Linked DNA regions of Accumulibacter sp.. The main gene of each other region encodes a partner of the protein of the gene in region 2 in a complex. Links are inferred from orthologs where the notes say so. Each region holds a gene or a part of one and is shown on either strand. Other genes may lie near its edges. The genes, in order: dnaX, holA, holB and dnaN.

Region 1 (5,380 bases), 3.4 Mb from region 2 along the record:
CCGGCTTGCTCTTGAAGACCCGGCCAGCGAAGTCGAAGGTCGAACCATGACACGGACAGAGGAATCCGCCCAGCCAGGCGCTGTCCATCCCCTCTTCGGTACCGCGCCTGAACTTCGCAGAGGGCGAGCACCCGAGATGCGTACAGATACCTACAACGACCATGATCTCGGGCTTGATCGAACGCGTTTCGTTCCTGCAGTAATCCGGCTGCATGTTCTTTTCCGACTTCGGGTCGGCCATTTCGCCATCGAGCTTGGGCAGCGTCTCGAGCATGTGCGTCGTACGGTTGATGATCCACACCGGCCGACCACGCCATTCGACGGTGATCATCTGGCCCGGCTCAAGACTGCCGATATCGACTTCAACCGGTGCACCGGCAGCCCTGGCCCTCTCGGACGGCAGCATGCTGGAGACGAAAGGTACGAGCGCAGCGATCGCCCCCACCCCGCCAACCGCAGCGGTGGCGACGATCAGTCGCCGCCTTCCGCCGTCCACCTTGCACTCATTGCTCATAGCGCTGATCCCTAGGACGTAGTAAAAGTTGCTTCATACCAAACCGCAGCATTATACGCCAATCTCCATACGGTTTTGAATCCGGAGCCGCCGCAAGTCCTTATGCAGCAAGCGGTCGGCGTTCTCGCAGAGCCTGCGCCAGGGTCCCGGCATCGACGTATTCGAGCTCGCCGCCGACCGGCACGCCGCGTGCGATTCGCGATACGCTGACGCCACGACTGCGCAACATCTCGCCAAGGTAGTGTGCCGTCGCCTCGCCCTCGTTCGTGTAGTTGGTGGCGATGATCACTTCGCGCACCACCCCATCGCACGCGCGCGCGAGCAATCGCTCCAAGCGCAGTTCGGCCGGTCCGATGCCATCAAGCGGCGACACGCGCCCCATCAGCACGTAGTACAGGCCAGCGTAGGCATGCGTCTGTTCGAGCATGTTCATGTCGACCGGCGTCTCGACAACGCACAACAGGGCAGGATCCCGCCTGCTGGACTGGCAGCGCGAACAGGTCTCCGATTCGCTGAAGGTGTTGCAGCGCTGACAGTGCCGCAGCGCGGTCAGCGCCAACTGCAGCGACCCGGCAAGACGCTGCGCGCCCTCGCGGTCGTGCTGCATCAGGTGGTAGGCCATCCGCTGTGCCGACTTCGGCCCCACGCCCGGCAGACAGCGCAGAGCCTCGATCAGCGACTCGAGGCTCGACGGCGTCGTCATCAGAACGGCATCTTGAAGCCGGGCGGCAGGTTGAGTCCTGCCGAGAAGCCGGCCATCCGCTCCTGCGAGGCCTGCTCAGCCCGTCGCATCGCGTCGTTCAGAGCTGCCGCCACCAAGTCCTCGAGCATCTCGCGGTCATCCATCACCGACGGGTCGATCGCCACCCGCCGCACACTGTGCGCGCAGGTCATCAGGACCTTGACCATGCCGGCACCGGCTTGCCCTTCGACTTCGAGCTCTGCCAGCTGCTCCTGCGCCTTCTTCATGTTTTCCTGCATCTGCTGGGCCTGTTTCATCAGGCCGGCGATTCCACCTTTCATCATTTCTCTTGCCTCGATGCTTGCTCAAACGGGTTTGATTGACGATTCGATCAGGGTTGCGTCGAACATCTCGATTATCTCGCGCACGAACCCATCCTGCTCAACCGACGCGATCGCGCGGTCCATGCGTTCCTGGCGGTCGCGCTGTGCCGCCGCCGCCGGAGTATCGCCCGAGCCCTCCGCGACCGCGATGCTCAACTGGATCGGCATGGCAAAATGGTCGGCAAGCGTCTGCTGCAGCTTGTCCTGTGCCGCCCTCATCAGCAGATGGCGATGCCTTGGCGCCAGCTGCAGCTGGACGCGGCCGGCTGCCAGCTCGCAGAGCTCACAGTGCTGCGCCAGTTCACGCGCCATGCCGCTCGGCTTGATGGCGGCAAGCAACTCGTGCCAGTCACTGGCTGGCGATGCCGACCGCGACCCGACACGCGTCGGCACCAGTGGCGGCGCTGGCGGTGGCCCCGCTCGTGCGACGCCAGGCGAGGCATCGGCACGGACAGGCGGCGACGGCCTCGTCGCATCGGCGACCGGCAGTGATTTCGTCGACGGCCGGCCGGCGCTGCTGGCTACGGCCAGTGCACGCCGACTGGCGGCCTCCTCCGACTCTGGACGGAAGGCATGCAGGCGCAACAGGGTCATCACGAAACCGGCCTGCTCGTCTGGCGCCAGCGGCAGCTCCTGACGACCATGCACGGCTATCTGATAGGCCAGCTGTACGTACTCCGGGTCAAGCCGGGCAGCGATGCCGAGCAGCCGCGCACGCTCCGGAAGATCGTCGGCGATCGCCTGCGGCGCGAGCTGCGCGACCTGCACGCGAGTCAACAGGGCGGCCAGTTCCTGCAGGGCGGCATCGAACGACAGGCTGCGCGCCGCCATGTCATCGGCCACCTGCAGCATTCCTGCGGGGTTGCCGGCGAGCAGGGCGTCGAGAATGGCAAACAGGTGGTCCAGATCGACGGCACCCAGCATTTGTCGAACCAGCGCCTCCTCGACCCTCCCCGAACCATGCGCAATCGCCTGGTCGAGCAAGGACAGCGCGTCGCGCATGCTGCCCGCAGCCGAGCGCGCGAGCAGTTGCAGCGCACCCGCTTCGGCGCCGATCGCCTCGACTTCGAGAATCTGCCGCAAGTGGGTGGCGATCAGCGGCTGCGTCATCTGCTTCAGGTTGAACTGCAGGCAGCGCGAAAGGACGGTGACCGGAATCTTCTGTGGATCGGTCGTGGCGAGAATGAACTTGACATGCTCGGGCGGCTCCTCGAGAGTCTTCAACATGGCATTGAAGGCCGAGTTGGAGAGCATGTGCACCTCGTCGATGACGTAGACCTTGAAACGGCCTCGTGTTGGTGCGTAAACCGCATTCTCGAGGAGTTGCCGCATCTCGTCGACGCGGGTGTTGGTCGCCGCATCGACCTCGAGCAGGTCGACGAAACGCCCGGCGTCGATTTCCTGGCAGGCGGAACAGGCTCCGCAGGGCGTCGCGGTGACCCCGGTCTCGCAGTTCAGTGCCTTGGCCAGGATGCGCGCCAGCGTCGTCTTGCCAACTCCGCGCGTACCGGTGAACAGGTAGGCATGGTGCAGGCGCTGTGCCGTCAGCGCATGCTCGAGCGCGCGCACGACGTGTTCCTGCCCGACGAGGCTGGCAAACGTGCGTGGGCGCCATTTGCGCGCCAGGACCTGGTAGCTCATGCGCGGATTCTAGCAGATGGCGCCGCGGGCCCCGTTACCGTTTGCTGGCCACCGGTGCCGCAGGAGCGCGCCCGGGCCATGCCGTCGGCCGGCATCGACACGGCGAGAAACGAAAATGGCGAGCCTTACCCCCGGCACTCGCATCAGACGGCTGTGGCTGCTTCCTTCCGGACCTGACCAGGTTCACCATCCTGCGATGCGGGGAGACCCGCCGGAACGAATGCTATCACATCACCCACCGCCGCGCCCGAAATGCCGCAGGAAGCCAGCAGTTCTCATTTCACCCCCCTGCCAGGGATTTTGAAATGAGAACTGCTGCCGATGTGCACGAAGTCAGGCGGCGAGCAGGGAATGGCTTAAAATCGGCCCTTTTTCACCCACCCACCGCTTGGCGGAAGGTCGACGGCGCATCCTGTCCGAGAAGTCCTCGCGCCAGCGCACTGGAAACCGGGCGCAGGCGCTGGCGGCGGCAACGCGCCGCCGCTCTGCATGAACATTGTGATGACCAAGAGCGAAGCCACCCGAATCTGCTTCGTCCGCCATGGCGAGACCACCTGGAACGCTGAGAAACGCATCCAGGGACAGATCGACATCGGACTCAATACCGCCGGCCTGGCACAGGCGCAGGCGGCGGCAGACTGGCTCGCTGCCAGGGAAGCTGTAACCGCCCTGTACAGCAGCGACCTCCTGCGCGCACGCCAGACAGCCGAACGCATCGCCCACAGGATGAGGCTTGCGGCTGCTTTGCGGCCAGCGTTTCGCGAGCGACGCTACGGGTTCTTCGAAGGGCTGACCTACGAGGAGTCGCGCGCCAGGTATCCCGCGGATTACCACGCCTTCGAGACCCGCGATCCCGACTTCGTGATTCCTTTCGGTGGTGAGAGCCTGCGGCAACTGCACACCCGCGTCAGCGGCGGTCTGAGCCAACTGGCCGCCGCACACGAGGGAGAAACGATCATCGTCGTCACGCACGGCGGCGTCCTCGACATCGTCAACCGTCTGGCGCGCGGCAATCCGCTGTCCACCCCACGCGACTTCCTGATTCCGAATGCCGCCATCAACTGGCTGTGCGTCCGGGATCAGCAATGGATCCTGGAAACCTGGGGCCAGACCGAACATCTTGCTGGCTTCGGGATCGACGAACTGCCCTAGCAGTCTGTCGGACTTGCCCAAGTCGGCTGCAAGAAATGGGAAGACGGATCATTTCTCCCCGTCTTTCCGCACGAATAGAACAACCATTCGCTCGCAATCCGTGGAAAACTGCGGTCGGCTCCCACTCTTTTCGCTCCAACCCATCACGTCCGACAGGCTGCTGGCCGGCGCTTCGAATCGGGAAAGGGAGCCCAACGGGCAGGTACACCGGTGCCCGGATGCCACTCTCGACGCTCACCGATGCCGGGGGGCCTTGCTGGCAGCAGGCGACGGGCGCGCGAGGACTGCCGAAAGCTTCGCCGGGCAAGCGCCGCCTGTGTCAGCCAGTGATGTACTTTTCCATCTGCTCGATGATGAACTTCTGCTCGCAGATCGTTTCCTTGACCACATCACCGATCGAAACGATGCCGACGACCTTGCCTTCGGCGAGCACTGGCAGGTGGCGGAAGTGCTTCTCGGTCATGATGGCCATGCACTCATCGACGGTCTGCTCCGGTGTCACGTAGAGCACCTTGTCGGACATGATCTCGCCGACGCGGGTTTCCTTGGACGCCTTGCCTTGCAGGATGACCTTGCGCGCATAGTCCCGTTCGGACAGGATACCGACGAGCTTGTCGCCGTCAAGCACCAGGACGGCACCGACGTTGGCATCCGACATCACCTGCAAGGCACGGAAAACCGGATCTTCGGGCGCGACAACTGCCAGCTCTGCGCTCTTGGCAGCGAGGATTTGCCTGAGTGTCTTCATGAAGCGTCCTTTCTGGTCCGTGAGGCACCCGCTGTGAGACGCCTGACGCGCGCTCCGAGGGGTGGGAAAAGGGTTGGCGGTTGCGCCGTAACGGGCAACCGCCGGCACCAGCCGGCCGCCAGAGGTCTAGCGCAGACCTGCAGCGTACTCGGCAACCGCGTTGATCTGGTGATCGGAAAGTTTGCCGGCGATGACCCGCATCATCTTCTCCGAATCATTGGCCCGCTCGTGACTCCGGAAGCTCTTCAACTGGACTGCTG
Region 2 (5,305 bases):
CCCGCCTGCCGTCACTGCGTCGTCGCCGGCAGGCTCTGCCGGCGACAGGAAAGGCTTCGCCTCGGCTTCAGCCACGCACCTCGCCCTGGCCCAGGACGATCCACTTCTGGCTGGTCAGTCCCTCGAGACCGACCGGGCCGCGGGCGTGAATCTTGTCGGTCGAAATGCCGATCTCGGCGCCGAGACCGTACTCGAAGCCGTCGGCAAAACGCGTCGAGGCATTGACCATCACCGAGGCCGAATCGACCTCGCGCAGGAAGCGCATCGCCGCACTGTAATTTTCGGTGACGATGGCGTCGGTATGATGCGAGCCGTAGTGATTGATGTGCTCGATCGCCTGCCCGATGCCGTCGACCACCCGTACCGAGATGATCGGCGCCAGGAACTCGCTGGCGTAGTCCTCCTCGCTGGCCGCCGACGCCTCGCTGACCAGTGCCCTGGTCTCCGGGCAGCCGCGGATTTCGACCCCCTTGCGCGTCAGCATGGCGGCGATCGGCGGCAGCAGCCGGCCGGCCACCGCGCGCGCGACCAGCAGCGACTCGGCGGTGTTGCAGGTACCGTAGCGCTGCGTCTTGGCATTCTCGACGATGCGCAGCGCCTGCCCGAGGTCCGCCTCGTCATCGACATAGACATGGCAGTTGCCGTCCAGATGCTGGATCATCGGCACCCTGGCTTCGGCCAGCAGACGCGCGACCAGTCCCTTGCCGCCGCGCGGCACGATCACGTCCACATGCTCGCGCATGCGGATCAGGTGACCGACGACGGCGCGGTCGGTGGTCGAGACGACCTGCACCACGCTGCCCGGAAGGCCGGCGCTGGCGAGTCCCTCGTGGACCAGCGCGGCGATCGCCTGGTTGCAGTGGATCGCTTCCGAGCCGCCACGCAGGATCGAGGCGTTGCCCGACTTGAGGCACAACGCGGCGGCATCGGCGGTGACGTTCGGCCGCGCCTCGTAGATGATGCCGATGACGCCCAGCGGTACGCGCATGCGGCCGACCTGGATGCCACTCGGCCGCCGGCGCAAGTCGCTGATCTCACCGACTGGATCGGGCAATGCGGCAACCTGCTCGACCCCCTCTGCCATCGCCGCCACACCCTGCGCTGAGAGGGTCAGCCGGTCGAGCAGTGCCGCTTCCAGCCCGGCCGATCCGGCGGCGTCCACGTCCTGCCGGCTGGCGGCGACGAGCGCCTCGCTCTCGCGGCGGATCGCTGAGGCGATCGCGCGCAGTGCTTGGTTCTTGGCATTGCTGTCGGCACGTGCGATGATGCGCGACGCGGCACGCGCCTCACGACCCAGCTGCTGCACATAGTTCTCGATATCCATCTGACCCTCTGTCATCGGCAAGGATCGATTATAGCCAGCGCAAGTCGGCAAACGTCAACGGAACCTCTGGTGCCAGGCGCACTCTCAGGACCATCGTCGCCGCCACCTGCCGCCCCCTCTTGCCCGGACCGACCATGAAGAAAAAGCTGATCCTGCCCGCCGAGGCCAAAGTCTGTGCCACCTGCAGCTACTGGGACGGCGAGCGACGGGTGGATACCGAACTGCGACTGGTCGTCATTGCCGATGATTGCGCCGGCGAGTGTCTGGTACGGGGCGAAGACAGCCACGGCCTCAGTGATGTCCGGCATCAGAGCCGTGACGATTGCGTCTGGGAACACCTGGCCCCGGATGCTGCGGGCGCCGATCCATCTCCCGGCGACCCACCGGCCGGCGGCTGAGAAGCGCCGCCTCGCCGGCAGGCTGCGAACGACCGCAGCCGCTTGCCGCTCACCGCTCACGCTGCGACGAGCCGCAGTGCCAGTTGCCGGAATTCGTCCCACACGTCTCCCCGCGATACCCCCTTGATCATCCGGTCGATGCGCGCGGCGTGCTCGAGGGCGGCGCTCGCCTGAACCGCCCGCAGCCGCTGCACCGCCCGCCGGAACGGCGCCTGTCGCGGCCCCCAGACACGCGCTGCGCGCAGCAGCCCGTCGAGCGGCTGACCCCGTTCGAGACCGGCGCACACCTGCGCCAGTGCCCGCACCTCCTCGGTGAAGGCCCAGAGGATCAGCGGCGGCGCCTCACCTTCCTGCTGCAAGCCATCAAGGGTGCGCGTCAGTCGTGCCAAATCGCCATTCAAGAGTGCTTCGCGCAAGGCGTCGAGGTCGTAACGGGCGACATCGAGCACGGCATCGCGAATCTGTTCCAGGCTCAGCCGGCCTTCCGGGTAGAGCACGCCGAGCTTGAGGATCTCCTGATGGGCCGCCAGCAGGTTGCCCTCGACCCGCTCGGCAATGAAACTCAGGCCTGCTGCATCAGCGCTCTGCTGCTGCCGTCCAAGGCGGCCGGCAAGCCAGCCGGGCAGCTCGGCAAAACCTGGCGCGAGCAGCTTGACGACGACGCCGGCAGCGGCGACGGCAGCCATCCAGGCGGACTTCTCCTCCCGCCATTCGACGCCGATCATGCTCACCAGCAACAGCGAATCGGGTGACGGACGCGCGCAATATTCCTGCAGCGCCAGGCTGCCCTCGCGCCCCGGCTTGCCGCCCGGGATGCGCAGGTCGAGCAGCGTCCGGCCGCCGAACAGCGACATGCTGCCAGCCGCGTGATGCAGCTCGTGCCAGTTGAAGCCGGCGATGGCGATGAGCACCTGGCGCTCGTCGAAGCCCCGACGACGGGCGGCGGCACGGATCGCGTCCGACGCCTCGATGACCAGCAGAGGCTCGTCGCCGTGGACGAGATAGACGGGCTGCAGTTCGCGGGCGAGGTGGGCAGCCAGCTGTTCGCCCTTGAGCTGCACGCGGCCAGCCCTACGTGCCGGCGTCCACGAACACCGGCTTGGCCGCAGCCAGGCGACGCATCAGCTGTTGCACCAGATCCAGCTCCATGTCGCGCCAGAGCAGCGACTCTTCCTGCTGCTTCGCAAGCACCTGCGAATCGTCGTAGGTGAGGTCACGCACCAGCTCGACGCTGGCCGGCGGCACTACGTCGCGGCCCTTGTTGTCGGTCAACCGGTAGGGAAACAGATAGCGCAGGCGCAGTTCACTGACCCGGCCGGTACCCGAGACGGTCAGGATCACACGGTCACGGTACTCGTTGCCGGGAACGAAGATGACCTGCGCTTCGCTCGCGGTCGCCACCAGCAGGTTCGGGTTCGACGCCTTGATCGATCGCCTGAGCTGGGCGCCGATCACCGAGTAGTCGGCAACCGACAGATACAGGCTTTCAAAGGGAAACGAGTAGGAACCGCGCAACTGAAAGCCGCAGGCGGCAACGAGCAGCGTGCCGGCGGCAAAGAGGACGAGAGAGCGCAGGGCGGCGGGCATGGCAGGTTTCCTCGCGGTCTCAGACGACGATGTTGACCAGGCGACCGGGGACGACGACCAGCTTCCGCGGCGGGGCGCCGGCCAGATGCTTGCGCGCGACCTCGCAGGCCAGCGCGGCGGCTTCGATCGTCGCCCGGTCGGCAGCGGCGGCAACGCGCAGGCTGCCACGCAGCTTGCCGTTGATCTGCAGCACGAGCTCGATTTCGTCCTGCTCGAGAGCGCCGGCATCGGCCTGCGGAAACGACTGCTCGGACGCGGATTGGCCCGGCCTGAGCGAGGCGTAAAGCGCTTCGCACACATGCGGGACGATCGGGCTGAGCATCAGCGTCACCGCCTCGAGCGTCTCCTGGCGGACGGCACGCGCAGCTTGCGAGTCGTCACTGATCCGGCTGCAGGCGTTGAGCAGTTCCATCACCGCGGCGATGGCCGTATTGAACTGCTTGCGCCGGCCGTAATCGTCGGCGACCTTGCCGATCGTCTGGTGCAACTGGCGGCGCAGCGCCTTCAGCTCGCCGCTCAACTCGGCCGCCGCAGCCGGTGGCAGCGGGCCGGCGGCGAGATGCTCCCAGACCATTCGCCAGAGGCGCTTGAGAAAACGGAAGGCTCCCTCGACGCCGGCATCCGACCACTCGAGCGACTGATCGGGCGGACTCGCGAACATGATGAACAGTCGAGCGGTGTCAGCACCAAACTGGTCGATCAGCGCCTGCGGGTCGACGCCGTTGTTCTTCGACTTCGACATCTTCTCGATGCCGCCGACGACGACCGGCAGGCCATCGGCACGCAGGCTGGCGCCGATCGCACGCCCGCGCTCGTCATGCACCGCGTCGACCTCGGCCGGGTTGATCCATTGCTTCTTGCCGTGCGCGTCCTCGCGGTAGAAGGTCGGCGCGACGACCATTCCCTGCGTCAGCAGGTTGGCGAAGGGTTCATCGAGCGGCGCATCGCCGAACAGTCCGAGGTCGCGCATCAGCTTCGTCCAGAAGCGCGAATACAGGAGGTGCAGGATGGCGTGCTCGATGCCGCCAATGTACTGATCGATGCCACCGCGACACCAGTAGGCCACCCGCTGGTCGACCATCGCCTGCTCGTTGTCCGGGCAACAGTAGCGCAGGAAGTACCACGAGGACTCGACGAAGGTGTCCATCGTATCGGTTTCGCGTCGCGCCGGCTGGCCGCACTTCGGGCAGGCGCATTCGTGGAACTCGGGCAGCCGCGCCAATGGCGAGCCGGCGCCGGTGATCGTCACGTCCTCGGGCAGGACGACGGGCAGGTCGGCATCCGGCACAGGCACGTCGCCGCAGGTGGCGCAGTGGACGATCGGGATCGGGCAGCCCCAGTAACGCTGCCGCGAGATTCCCCAGTCGCGCAGGCGGAACTGGACCTTCTTCTCGCCGAGGCCCCTGGCGGCCAGGTCGGCAGCGATCGCGTCGACCGCGGCGGCATGGCCGAGACCATCGTAACGGCCGGAGTTGACGCAGACGCCCCCCTGCTTGTCGGCATACCAGTCCTGCCAGGAATCGGTCGAGAAACGCTCGCCGGCCAGCGCGATCACCTGCCTGATCGGCAACCCGTACTTGCGGGCAAAGGCGAAGTCCCGTTCGTCGTGCGCCGGCACCGCCATCACCGCGCCATCGCCATAACCCATCAGGACATAGTTGCCGACCCAAACCTCCACCTGCTCACCGCTCAACGGATGGGTCACGAAGATGCCCGTGGCGATGCCCTTCTTCTCCATCGTCGCCAAGTCGGCCTCAGCGACGCCGCCGCGCTTGCACTCGTCGACGAAAGCCGCCACCCGTGGATCGCGCGCGGCCGCGTGCGTCGCCAGCGGGTGCTCGGCGGCGACGGCGCAGAAGGTGACACCCATGATGGTATCGACGCGGGTGGTGAACACCCAGAGCTGTCCGGGCCGGCCATCGAGTTCGTAGGGAAAGGCAAAACGGACCCCGGTGCTCTTGCCGATCCAGTTCTTCTGCATCAGGCGAACCTGCTC
Region 3 (5,204 bases), 1.1 Mb from region 2 along the record:
CGCTGGCGGCTGCTTGGCACGGTACAGGACGATGCGGGTCTGCAGACGCTGCTGGCGGCCGCACCCAGCCGACAGGACTTCGATCCGGAGGTCTACCGGATCGTCAGTCGCACCCTGAACACGGGCAAGGTGGTCGTCCGACCCGTGAACGCTCTTTCACCGTGAAGCCGGGCTCGCTGGCGGGGTGCCGGCGCGTCCGCCAGCCTTGCGCAGCAGGTCCGCGATGTCCGTGTTGTCAGACTTGAGCGCCCAGTCGATCGCGGTTGCCCCCCGGTCGTTGGCCATGTTCGGGTCCGCCTTGTTCTGCAGCAGCAACTCGACGATCTCGATGTGTCCGAAGCGGGCGGCGAACAGCAGCGCTGTCGACCCGTTTGGGGTCGTCGCATTGACTTCCGCTCCCTTGCTGAGAAGGTATTCGGCCACTGCCGTACGGCCGCTGAACGCAGCGTAGACCAGGGGCGACCAGCCATAGAGGTTGACGTCGGCGCCCGCTTCGACGAGGCGCTTGACGAAAGGCAGCAGGCCCTTGTAGGCGGCCAGGCTGAGGGCGGTCTCACCGTTGCGGTTGCGGGTGTTCAGCCGTGCACGCCGTTTCACGAGATAGTCGAGAAAGTCGAGGTTCTCGCGCTGCACGCACTGCATCAGCAGCGTGTTGCCGGCTGCGTCCACCGAATTGACGTCCATGCCGCGGTTGATCAGTTGGATGGCCCAAGCCGTATTGCCGGAGATCAGGGCCTCCTCCATGTCTTCATAGGCACCGGCTGCGGCCATGGTCGGAATCCACAATGCAACCAGGAGAGCAAGAATCTTCATTGGGCAACCTTTGTTCGGGCTTCAGGAAAGAGATTGAAGAAATTGGCCGTCGTGGCGTCGGCGACCTGTTGATAGCTGAGGCCACGCAGACGTGCGACCTCTTCAGCGACATGGCGGACGTAGGCAGGCTGGTTCGTCTTGCCACGGTAGGGCACCGGTGCCAGATAGGGTGAGTCGGTCTCGACCAGGAGACGATCCAGCGGCACGCGCAGAGCAACCTCTCTGACCGTGAGCGCTTTCTTGAAGGTGACGATGCCGGAGAGCGAGATGTGGAAGCCGAGGTCGAGTGCTGCTTCGGCAATCGGCCAGCTTTCAGTGAAACAGTGCATGATGCCGCCCACCTCGCCAGCCCCCTCCTCGGCCATGAGCCGCAGCGTGTCGGCTGCCGCTTCCCGGGTATGGATCACCAGCGGCTTGCGGGTCACGCGGGCGGCCCGGATGTGGGTACGGAAGCGCTCACGCTGCCAATCCGGAGCATCCTTGTGCCAGTAGTAGTCCAGTCCGGTTTCGCCGATCGCCACCACTCGCGGATGTGCCGCAAGGCCCACGAGGTCGTCGACCGTTGGTTCGCGGATTCCCGTTTCCTCCGGGTGTACACCAACCGTTGCCAGCAACATCGGCCAGGTATCGGCGAGCTGCAGAACCCTGGCGAAACGTTCCAGGGTGACGCCGATACACAGCGCGCAACCGATGTCATTGGCACGCATCTGCCCGATGATCTGCTCGATGCCATCGGCCAGCTGCGGAAAGTCGAGATGACAATGCGAGTCAACCAACATCGGCCGGCCATCATATGGTGTGCGTTGGGCGGCCCGACTGCATCACACCGCCCAGGAGACCCTCGATGCGCCGGCGTGCCTCGGCGCCGCTTTCGTCGTTCTTGAACTGCACACCGATTCCCTGTGCCTTGCTGTTCTGCGCGCCAGCCGGAGTGATCCAGACGACCGTGCCCGCAATCGGCAGCTTGGCGGGATCGTCCATCAGCGACAACAGCATGAAGACATCGTCACCGATCGAGTAATTGCGGGTGGTTGGAATGAAGATGCCGCCATTGCGCAACAGCGGCATGTAGGCCGCGTAAAGTGCCGACTTCGAGTTGATGTTCAGTGACAGAACGCTGGGGCGCGGCGGCGTCGCAGGCGCTGCCTTTCCGATGTCGGTCTCTGCCATCTTCACTTGGAAGCGATCGATCGCCCAAATGAGCGAAGTCCGTTGCTCACTCGCTGATGCCTCACTCGTTCATTACCCCTGGATCGCGACGATTGCTTCACAACCCTCGGGGGCTTCGGAAAACCCGCACGTAGCCGAGAAAGAAGTCCTCGAGAAACAGTCGATTGTTCACGGGCTGCTCACATTGGGGCTTGCATTGTAGCGCTTTTCGGCTGAATGCCAAGACCCGGCGGTTGTCGGTTCCGCGCGCCAGGTCCTGCAGGAGCGCCGCTTGGCGTACAAAATAGCGCGGCGGCAGCGCTTCGGTCGCGAGAAGCAGGTCGAACAACCACTTCTGTGCCCACTCGAGCAATCTGCGCAGCGACGCTTGGCGCTTCTCGTTCTTGATGGCCCGCTCGAGTAGGGCTGCCGATGCCAGCGGATCCACTCCAGCCCCGCCACTGACTTCGGCCAGAAGTGCATCGACCAGGCTCCGCTCGCCGCTGCTGCTCAGGGCGAGCGCCAACAGCGGCGCACCGGCAGCCAGGGCCAACCAGTCATCCGGCTCGGCCACGCCAGCGTCGTGCAGCCAGGCGGCTGCAGCTGCGCGCGGCGGCAACGGCACGCTGACGGTCTGGCAGCGACTGCGGATCGTCGGCAGCAAGCGATGTGGGTTGCTGGAAACCAATATGAACAATGTGCTTGCGATTGGTTCTTCAAGTGACTTGAGAAGAGCATTGGCTGTTGCGCGATTCATCGCCTCGGCCGGGTTGAGGAGCACCACGCGCGCGCCGTGACGGTGGGTGCCGACGTGCAGGAAGTCGTCGAGTGCCCGTACCTGATCGATCGTGATCTGCTGACTCAGCTTCTTCGCTCCGGAAGTGTCTTCTTCCTGGCCGGCATCGCCGGCGACCACGGCGAGCGACTGTGGCTGCAGCAGGCGAAGGTCCGGGTGGTTGCCTAGGGCCAGCCAGCCGCAGGCCCGGCACTGACCACACGCCTCGCCTGAATCTCGCCGCTCCTCGCAAAGTAGGGAGGTGGCCAAGGCAACGGCCAGGTCGAACTTGCCGAGCCCCTGCTGACCGCACAGCAGGAGCGCGTGCGGCAGCCGGTCACGCCGCAGCATGAGTTGCCGCCAGAGTGAATCGTGCAGATCGATAATCTTCATGAACATAAGCTTGCAAGTCTTTCTTCAATCTGTTTCGAGACTCTGTCCGGGGATTGGTCGGCGTCGATGATCGTGATTCTCTGCGGTGCCGACCGCGCCCGCTCGAGGTAGGCGAGGCGGACTCGCTCGTGGAACTCGAACTGCTCCAACTCGAAGCGATCGCGGTCGCGTGCCTGGTCAGCAATGCGCCGGGCCGCAATTGCCGCTGGCAGATCAAAGAGCAGGCTCAGGTCCGGTTGCAGCAGCGGGTGCACCCAGTTTTCGAGTTGTGCGAACTTCACCGGGTCGAGACCGCGCCCACCACTCTGATAGGCATAGGTCGCGTCGCTGAAACGGTCGCAGACCACCCAGTCGCCACACGCGAGAGCCGGTTCGATGACTCGCGCAATGTGCTCGCGGCGGGCTGCGAACATGAGCAGCGCCTCGGTCTCCAGGTGCATGGCTTCGTGCAGGAGCAGCGCGCGCAGTTTTTCGCCAAGCGCGGTACCCCCAGGCTCGCGCGTGCTGACGACGGTGACTCCGCGCCGGCGCAGGAACGCGACGATGCTTGCGATGTGGCTGCTCTTGCCAGCGCCGTCGATGCCTTCGCAGGTGATGAAACGGCCGCGCGAACGGGCCTGTGCGTGGTTCAAGGTCGGCCCCCTTTCTGGTAACGCCGCACCGCCTGATTGTGGTCTGCCAGCGTCCGCGAGAAGTGGCTGCTGCCGTCGCCGCGAGCGACGAAGTAGAGCGCGTCGCTCGCCGCCGGGTGCAGCGCGGCTTGCAGCGAAGCGAGTCCGGGCATGGCGATCGGTGTGGGGGGCAAGCCGCGGCGCGTATAGGTATTGTAGGGCGTATCCGCGAGCAGGTCGCGCTTGCGCAGGTCGCCGTCGAAGGCATCGCCGAGTCCGTAGATCACCGTCGGATCAGTCTGCAAGGGCATCCCCAGGCGCAAGCGGTTGATGAACACCGCTGCCACTTGCGCACGATCCTGATCACGGCCGGTCTCCTTCTCGATGATCGAGGCGAGGATCAGAGCCTGATGGGCATCGCGCAGTGGCAGGTGATCCGCCCTCGCCTGCCATTGCTGTTGCAGGTGTCGCTGCATGGCACGCGCGGCGCGCGCCAGCAGCTCGATATCGCTGCTTCGCTTGGCAAAGAGATAGGTATCGGGAAAGAACGCGCCCTCGGCAGACCGTTCGGGGACACCGAGCAGGCGCATGATTTCGCTCTCGCTCAGGGCGCGGGTCTCGTGGCGCAGATCCGGATGGGCATCGAGGCGCTGGCGCATCTGACGGAAAGTCCCGCCTTCGATGAAGGTCAGCTCGGCCTGCGTGAAGTCTCCTCGCGTCAGTTTGCGCAGCAGTTCGAGTGGCGTCGTGCCACGACTGATCTGGTAGCTTCCGGCCTTGATCGAGGCCTCGACGCCCATCAGTCTGGCGAGTGCGATCAGCACCCACGGTTCGACGGCGACCTCGCTGGCGGCGATCTCGCGAGCCGCCGTGCGCAGGCTGCCGCCGGGGGCAACTGTAAACTCCACCTGCTCACGCGGCAGGCTGATCGGAATCAGAGCCACGTAGACGACGACAGCGGCGCCCAGAAGCAGCGTCAGCAAGGAGAAAACGAGCAACAGGCGAACGGTCTTGCGCATCGGTCCGGAGCAGCGGTCGGGCTGGCGGGCTGGAGGAGGAATGGGTGGTGGGGCGGGCGTCGAGTCGCCCTATAATAGCCGAAACTCGCCCGAACCACCGGGGCCCCGAAGGCACGGCCAGCCGGCCGCCGCTGCCGACTGCGCCCCGCGGAGGAACATCCGCCGGCCCCGCCGGCCAACCAGATGAGAAGATGATGAACGCGAACTGGCAGGAGTTGCTGCGTGCTTCAGGTGCACGAATCGAGCACAATCAGGTCACGGACTTTGGTGACGCGGCGGCCGAGTTGTCTGCTGCTCGCGAGGCGACGGTCGTGGCGCCTCTGGACCACCTCGGACTGCTCGCGGTCAGTGGCCTGGATGCAGCGAGCTTCCTGCACGCTCAGCTGACGAGCGATGTCAAGCACCTCGCCGAGGGAAGTGCGCAGCATTCGGCATGGTGCTCGG
Region 4 (5,204 bases), 3.7 Mb from region 2 along the record:
ATCTCAAGGGCCAAGCGGACGCGATCCTGCACTTCTGCCGTGCGATCGTCGACGCGACGGCCGATCTGGTGTGTTGCTTCAAGCCACAGATTGCCTATTTCTCCGCTTGCCGCGCCGAAGAGCAGCTCGAAGAACTGGTGGCCCACATCCATTCACGTCATCCTGGCGTACCCGTGATCCTCGATGCCAAGCGGGGAGACATCGGCAGCACCGCCGAACAGTACGCGATCGAAGCCTTCGAGCGCTACCAGGCTGACGCGGTCACGATCAATCCCTACCTCGGACGCGACTCCGTGGCTCCGTACCTGGCGTATCGCGACAAGGGTGTCATCCTCCTCTGCCGCACGTCGAATCCGGGCGGCAGCGACCTGCAATTTCTCGACGTCGGCGGAGAGAAACTCTACGAGCACCTTGCCCGCTTGGTCAGCGACGAGTGGAACGAGGGCGGTCAGTGTGGCCTCGTCGTCGGTGCCACCTTCCCGCGCGAGATCGCCCGCGTCCGCGAGCTGACCGGAAACATGCCACTTCTCGTTCCCGGTATCGGCGCGCAGGGCGGCGACATCGAAGCGACCGTCCGTGCAGGATGCAACAGCAATGGCAACGGGCTGATGATCAATTCGTCGCGCGCCATTCTTTACGCCAGCCGCGGCGAAGACTACGCTGCCGCCTCGCGGAGCGTTGCGCGTGAAACCCGTGACGCCATCAACCGCCATCGCCCGTCGACATCCGTGGCAGCCTCGCCATGAGCGGGCTGTACAACTGCCTTCGGCAGACCGTCCCGCCGGACCCAACCGGGATCGACCCGTCGATCAGACGTCGATGTTGCGCGCCGCCAATGCATTCGTCTCGATGAAGTTGCGTCTCGGCTCGACCAGTTCGCCCATCAGCGTGCTGAAGATCTCGTCGGCACCGATCGCGTCTTCGACCTGCACCTTGAGCAAGCGGCGCACTTGCGGGTCCATCGTCGTTTCCCATAGTTGCTCCGGGTTCATCTCGCCGAGACCCTTGTAGCGCTGCTTGCTGACGCTTCGCTCGACCTCGCCCAGAAGCCATTGCATGGCCTCGGCAAAGCTGCTGACGCTCTTCTTCCTGTCGCCGCGGGCGACAAAGCCGCCAGGGCCGAACAACCCAGCCAGGATCTCGGCAGTCTTCCGAAGCTGCGCGTAGTCACCGCTGACCAGCAGGTCGTCGTCGATCACCCCGAGCTTCAGATTGCCATGCAGGATCTTTTCGAGCCGCAGTTGCCAGCGCTCGTTGACCGAATCATAGCCGGCCACGATGTTGATCTCCGACCGGCTGTCCAGTGCTGCCATCAGCGTCCTTGCCGTTGCCACGGCGGCTTCTTCATTGGCAAGCTCAAGCTTCAGGTTGCCGTCGATCAGGGCATGCAAGACTTCCGGGTTGATCAGATGCGACAGTCGGTTGATCACTGCCTCGGCGAGCAGGTACTCGCGTGCCAGCTGCTCGAGTGCCGTGCCGCCGATTGCCGCAGCACCAGCCTGCGGCGTGAGCGCTGCTCCCTCCAGCGCCAGGGTGAGGAGAAACTGTTTCAGCGCCTGGTCGTCCTTGATGTAGCGCTCGACCTTGCCGTGCTTGACCTTGTAGAGGGGTGGCTGAGCAATGTAGATGTGTCCACGTTCGACGAGCTCCGGCATCTGCCGGTAGAAGAAGGTCAGCAGCAACGTCCGGATGTGCGCTCCGTCTACGTCTGCATCGGTCATGATGATCAGCCGGTGATAGCGCAGCTTCTCCGGCTTGTACTCGTCCTTGCCAATCCCCGTACCCAGGGCGGTGATCAGGGTGGCGATCTCCTGCGACGAAATCAGCTTGTCGAAACGCGCCTTCTCGACGTTCAGGATCTTTCCCTTCAGCGGCAGGATCGCCTGGAACTTCCTGTCCCGACCCTGCTTCGCCGATCCTCCGGCTGAATCACCCTCCACCAGGTACAGCTCGCAGAGCGCCGGATCCTTTTCCTGACAATCAGCCAGCTTGCCCGGCAAACCGACACCATCGAGGAGGCCCTTGCGTCGCGTCATTTCCCTCGCCTTGCGGGCCGCATCGCGTGCCCGTGCCGCCTCGACGATCTTGCCCGTAATGACCTTGGCGTCGATTGGCCGCTCCTGAAGAAATTCCGCCAGTTTCGCGGCCACCACTTCCTCGACTGCCGGGCGTGCCTCCGACGACACCAGCTTCATCTTCGTCTGCGAGGCAAACTTCGGGTCGGGCATCTTCACTGACAGCACGCAGGCAAGTCCCTCCCGCATGTCGTCGCCGCTGATGTCCACCTTCGCCTTCTTGGCGATCTCGTTCTCTTCGATGTAGCGGTTGATGACGCGTGTCATCGCAGCGCGCAAACCGGTCATGTGCGTACCACCATCCGCCTGTGGAATATTGTTGGTGAAACACAGGACCTGTTCAGCGTAGCTGTCGTTCCACTGCATCGCCACCTCGACGCTGATCGCTCCGCCGGCCGTGACCGACTCGCCCGCAGCATGGAAGATGTTCGGGTGCAAGACGCTTTTCGTGCGGTTGATGTACTCGACGAAGCCCTTGACACCACCGAGAAAGGCGAAGTTCTCCTCCTTGCCCGTGCGCTGGTCGTTCAGCCTGATCTTGACACCATTGTTGAGGAAGGACAGCTCACGCAGCCGCTTGGCGATGATCTCGTAGTGGAACTCGACGTGGCCGAAGATCTCCTCATCAGCCATGAAGTGCAGTTCCGTACCGCGCTTCTCCGTCTCGCCAACCACCCGCAGCGGTGAAACCTCGATGCCGTCGCGCACTTCGACCAAGCGGTCAAGCACCGCCCCGCGCCTGAATTCGATCATGTGCTTCCAGCCATCACGGCGGATGATGAGCCGGAGCCAGCGGGACAGTGCGTTGACACAGGAGACACCGACGCCATGCAGCCCACCGGAAACCTTGTACGAATTCTGGTTGAACTTCCCCCCTGCGTGCAGCACGCACATGACGATCTCGGCCGCCGAGCGCCTCGGCTCGTGCCTGTCGTCGAGCTTGATACCGGTCGGGATGCCCCGCCCGTTGTCGCTGACGGAAATCGAGTTGTCGGCATGAATGGTGATCACGATGTCATCGCAATATCCTGCGAGAGCCTCGTCGATCGCGTTGTCGACCACTTCGAAGACCATGTGGTGCAGACCAGTCCCGTCCGAAGTGTCGCCAATGTACATGCCCGGCCGCTTGCGAACGGCCTCCAGACCCTCCAGTTGCTGAATGCTCGACTCGTCGTACGTCTCCGTCTGCTGCTTCTCTTCATTCATGATCAACCCGCCATTCTGCCGCCGTTCAACCTCTCTGCCAAGCTCCGAGCTCCTGCCGCTGCGATTCAGATACGCATGGGCATCACCACATACTTGAAATGATCATTCCCCGGTATGGTCAACAGCGCACTCGAACTGGCATCGTTGAATCCCCAGTCGATCATCTCGCCAGCACTGTTGTTCAGGACATCCAGCAGATATGAGACATTGAAGCCGACATCGAGAGGCTCGCCACTGTACTCGACCTCGATTTCCTCCTGCGCTTCCTCCTGCTCGGCGTTGGCGGCGATGATCTTCAGGCTGCCCTCGCCAAGAACCAGGCGAACACCGCGGAACTTTTCGTTGGTCAGGATGGCTGCCCTGACCATCGACTGCAAGAGGACACTCCGCTGCACGCGAATGACGTCCTTGAGTGTCATCGGTATGACTCTTTGATAGTCCGGGAACCGGCCGTCGATCAGCTTCGATACGAGGCTGATCTGCCCGAAGCGGAAACGGATCTGGTTCGTCAGGATGTCGATCGTCAAGGGCTCGTCCGTATCGGCAAGAAGACGGTTGAGTTCCACCACGGTCTTCCGCGGCAGGATCAACTCCTGGCGGACGTCGCTGCCCTCGCCGCTGCCACCCGCTCCCTCGGCAAGCGACATGCTGGCATAAGCAAGCCGATGGCCATCGGTTGCCACTGCCCGCAGTTGACCATCGGCGAGCAGCAGCAGAAGGCCATTGAGGTAGTAGCGAACATCCTGCGTCGCCATCGAGTAGTGGGTCTGCGCAAGCAGTTGCCGGAATTCCTTCTGCGTCAGCTTCAGGCTATGCGCGTCCTCCTGCTGCGACAGGCTCATGCTCGGGAAATCCTCCGCCGGTAGCGTCTGCAGGTTGAAGCGGCTCCTGCCCGCCTTCACCTGCAAGCGCCTGTCCTCGAGTTGCAGGCTGACTTCCGCCGTTTCCGGAAGCGATCGAAGAATCTCCTGCAACTTCCGCGCTGCCACGGTCACCGCGCCCTCACCTTCGCCTCCGACATCGGCGGTCGAAGTCGTGATCTGGATCTCGATATCGGTAGCCAGCAGCGTCAGCACCTCGCCACGCTTCTCCAGCAGGACATTCGACAGGATGGGCAATGTGTGGCGTCTCTCCACGATCCCCGAAACTGCCTGCAACGGTGCCAGAAGAACGTCTCGCCGTGTTTTGATAAGAAGCATATATATCTCAATCCTATAAAGACCAAGGTTCGAACAAGTCTGTTGATATCATCACTTAAACCATTCCATTCATCAATTTAGATGTTCTGGGGAAGGGTGGAGAAGGACGGTATGAAGCTGTGGGGAAAAAAGGAAAACTTTCGTCCGCGGCGCTTCGTCGTCGGTTGTCCACCGTCAGCCAGTCGGTTCCCCACCGACTTTTCCCCTGTCCCGATCACCCCTTGAGCACCTGCTCAAGCACGTGCACATCATGGTTCAAAGTCTCATCCTTGATGCGCAATTGATCGATCGTACGTACCGCGTGCAGCACGGTCGTGTGGTCGCGGCCACCGAAATGCTCGCCGATCGCTGGATAGCTCAGCGATGTCAGGTTTTTTGCCAGCCACATCGCGATCTGTCGCGGTCTCACCACGACGCGTGTCCGCTTCTTCGAGAAGAGGTCTGCGACCTTGATCTTGAAGTACTCTGCCACCGTCTTCTGGATTCCTTCGATCGTGATCTGCCTGTTGACCGAACCAATGACATCTTTCAGCGCCTCCTTGGCGAGCTCGAGGGCGATCTGTTGGCCATGAAACGCAGAGTAGGCAAGGACCTTCTTCAGGGCTCCCTCAAGTTCGCGGACGTTCGAGCGCAGGTGTTTGGCAATGTAGAACGCCACTTCATCATCGAGCGCCACCTCCTCCTGCTCCGCCTTCTTCTTCAGGATCGCCACCCGCATTTCGGT

What was found.
Region 1: the proteins of holA (region 2) and dnaX are in contact, whole or in part, in a cryo-EM structure (PDB 8GIZ), measured with the Escherichia coli proteins. The link is inferred for Accumulibacter sp. from one-to-one orthologs.
Region 3: the proteins of holA (region 2) and holB are in contact, whole or in part, in a cryo-EM structure (PDB 8GIZ), measured with the Escherichia coli proteins. The link is inferred for Accumulibacter sp. from one-to-one orthologs.
Region 4: the proteins of holA (region 2) and dnaN are in contact, whole or in part, in a cryo-EM structure (PDB 8GIZ), measured with the Escherichia coli proteins. The link is inferred for Accumulibacter sp. from one-to-one orthologs.

What each region holds. Positions count from the first base shown.
Region 1 is NZ_JAZKUG010000001.1:1,466,403-1,471,782, reverse strand. The notes cover bases 892-3,858. They hold dnaX (DNA polymerase III subunit gamma/tau), read right to left. Parts: upstream 3,221-3,858; coding sequence 1,562-3,220; downstream 892-1,561. Other genes in these bases: V5B60_RS06385 (histidine phosphatase family protein), read left to right, coding at 3,722-3,858; V5B60_RS06400 (YbaB/EbfC family nucleoid-associated protein), read right to left, coding at 1,217-1,540; recR (recombination mediator RecR), read right to left, coding at 892-1,217. Outside these bases: petA (ubiquinol-cytochrome c reductase iron-sulfur subunit), read right to left, coding at 1-514; more of recR, read right to left, coding at 615-891; more of V5B60_RS06385, read left to right, coding at 3,859-4,372; V5B60_RS06380 (CBS domain-containing protein), read right to left, coding at 4,692-5,120; V5B60_RS06375 (c-type cytochrome), read right to left, coding at 5,247-5,380. UniProt on the Escherichia coli protein: Part of the beta sliding clamp loading complex, which hydrolyzes ATP to load the beta clamp onto primed DNA to form the DNA replication pre-initiation complex.
Region 2 is NZ_JAZKUG010000001.1:4,916,484-4,921,788, forward strand. The notes cover bases 782-3,673. They hold holA (DNA polymerase III subunit delta), read right to left. Parts: upstream 2,784-3,673; coding sequence 1,779-2,783; downstream 782-1,778. Other genes in these bases: V5B60_RS20815 (glutamate-5-semialdehyde dehydrogenase), read right to left, coding at 782-1,324; V5B60_RS20820 (hypothetical protein), read left to right, coding at 1,459-1,722; lptE (LPS assembly lipoprotein LptE), read right to left, coding at 2,794-3,309; leuS (leucine--tRNA ligase), read right to left, coding at 3,329-3,673. In the rest of the region: more of V5B60_RS20815, read right to left, coding at 68-781; more of leuS, read right to left, coding at 3,674-5,305. UniProt on the Escherichia coli protein: Part of the beta sliding clamp loading complex, which hydrolyzes ATP to load the beta clamp onto primed DNA to form the DNA replication pre-initiation complex.
Region 3 is NZ_JAZKUG010000001.1:3,779,718-3,784,921, reverse strand. What follows is about bases 1,085-3,875. They hold holB (DNA polymerase III subunit delta'), read right to left. Parts: upstream 3,089-3,875; coding sequence 2,081-3,088; downstream 1,085-2,080. Other genes in these bases: mltG (endolytic transglycosylase MltG), read right to left, coding at 3,759-3,875; tmk (dTMP kinase), read right to left, coding at 3,127-3,762; V5B60_RS16590 (PilZ domain-containing protein), read right to left, coding at 1,603-1,983; V5B60_RS16595 (TatD family hydrolase), read right to left, coding at 1,085-1,592. In the rest of the region: V5B60_RS16605 (3'-5' exonuclease family protein), read left to right, coding at 1-165; V5B60_RS16600 (ankyrin repeat domain-containing protein), read right to left, coding at 157-813; more of V5B60_RS16595, read right to left, coding at 810-1,084; more of mltG, read right to left, coding at 3,876-4,760; V5B60_RS16570 (YgfZ/GcvT domain-containing protein), read left to right, coding at 4,952-5,204. UniProt on the Escherichia coli protein: Part of the beta sliding clamp loading complex, which hydrolyzes ATP to load the beta clamp onto primed DNA to form the DNA replication pre-initiation complex.
Region 4 is NZ_JAZKUG010000001.1:1,216,176-1,221,379, reverse strand. Bases 2,414-5,204 are described here. They hold dnaN (DNA polymerase III subunit beta), read right to left. Parts: upstream 4,481-5,204; coding sequence 3,347-4,480; downstream 2,414-3,346. Other genes in these bases: dnaA (chromosomal replication initiator protein DnaA), read right to left, coding at 4,695-5,204; gyrB (DNA topoisomerase (ATP-hydrolyzing) subunit B), read right to left, coding at 2,414-3,281. Also shown: pyrF (orotidine-5'-phosphate decarboxylase), read left to right, coding at 1-746; more of gyrB, read right to left, coding at 810-2,413. UniProt on the Escherichia coli protein: Confers DNA tethering and processivity to DNA polymerases and other proteins. Acts as a clamp, forming a ring around DNA (a reaction catalyzed by the clamp-loading complex) which diffuses in an ATP-independent manner freely and bidirectionally along dsDNA.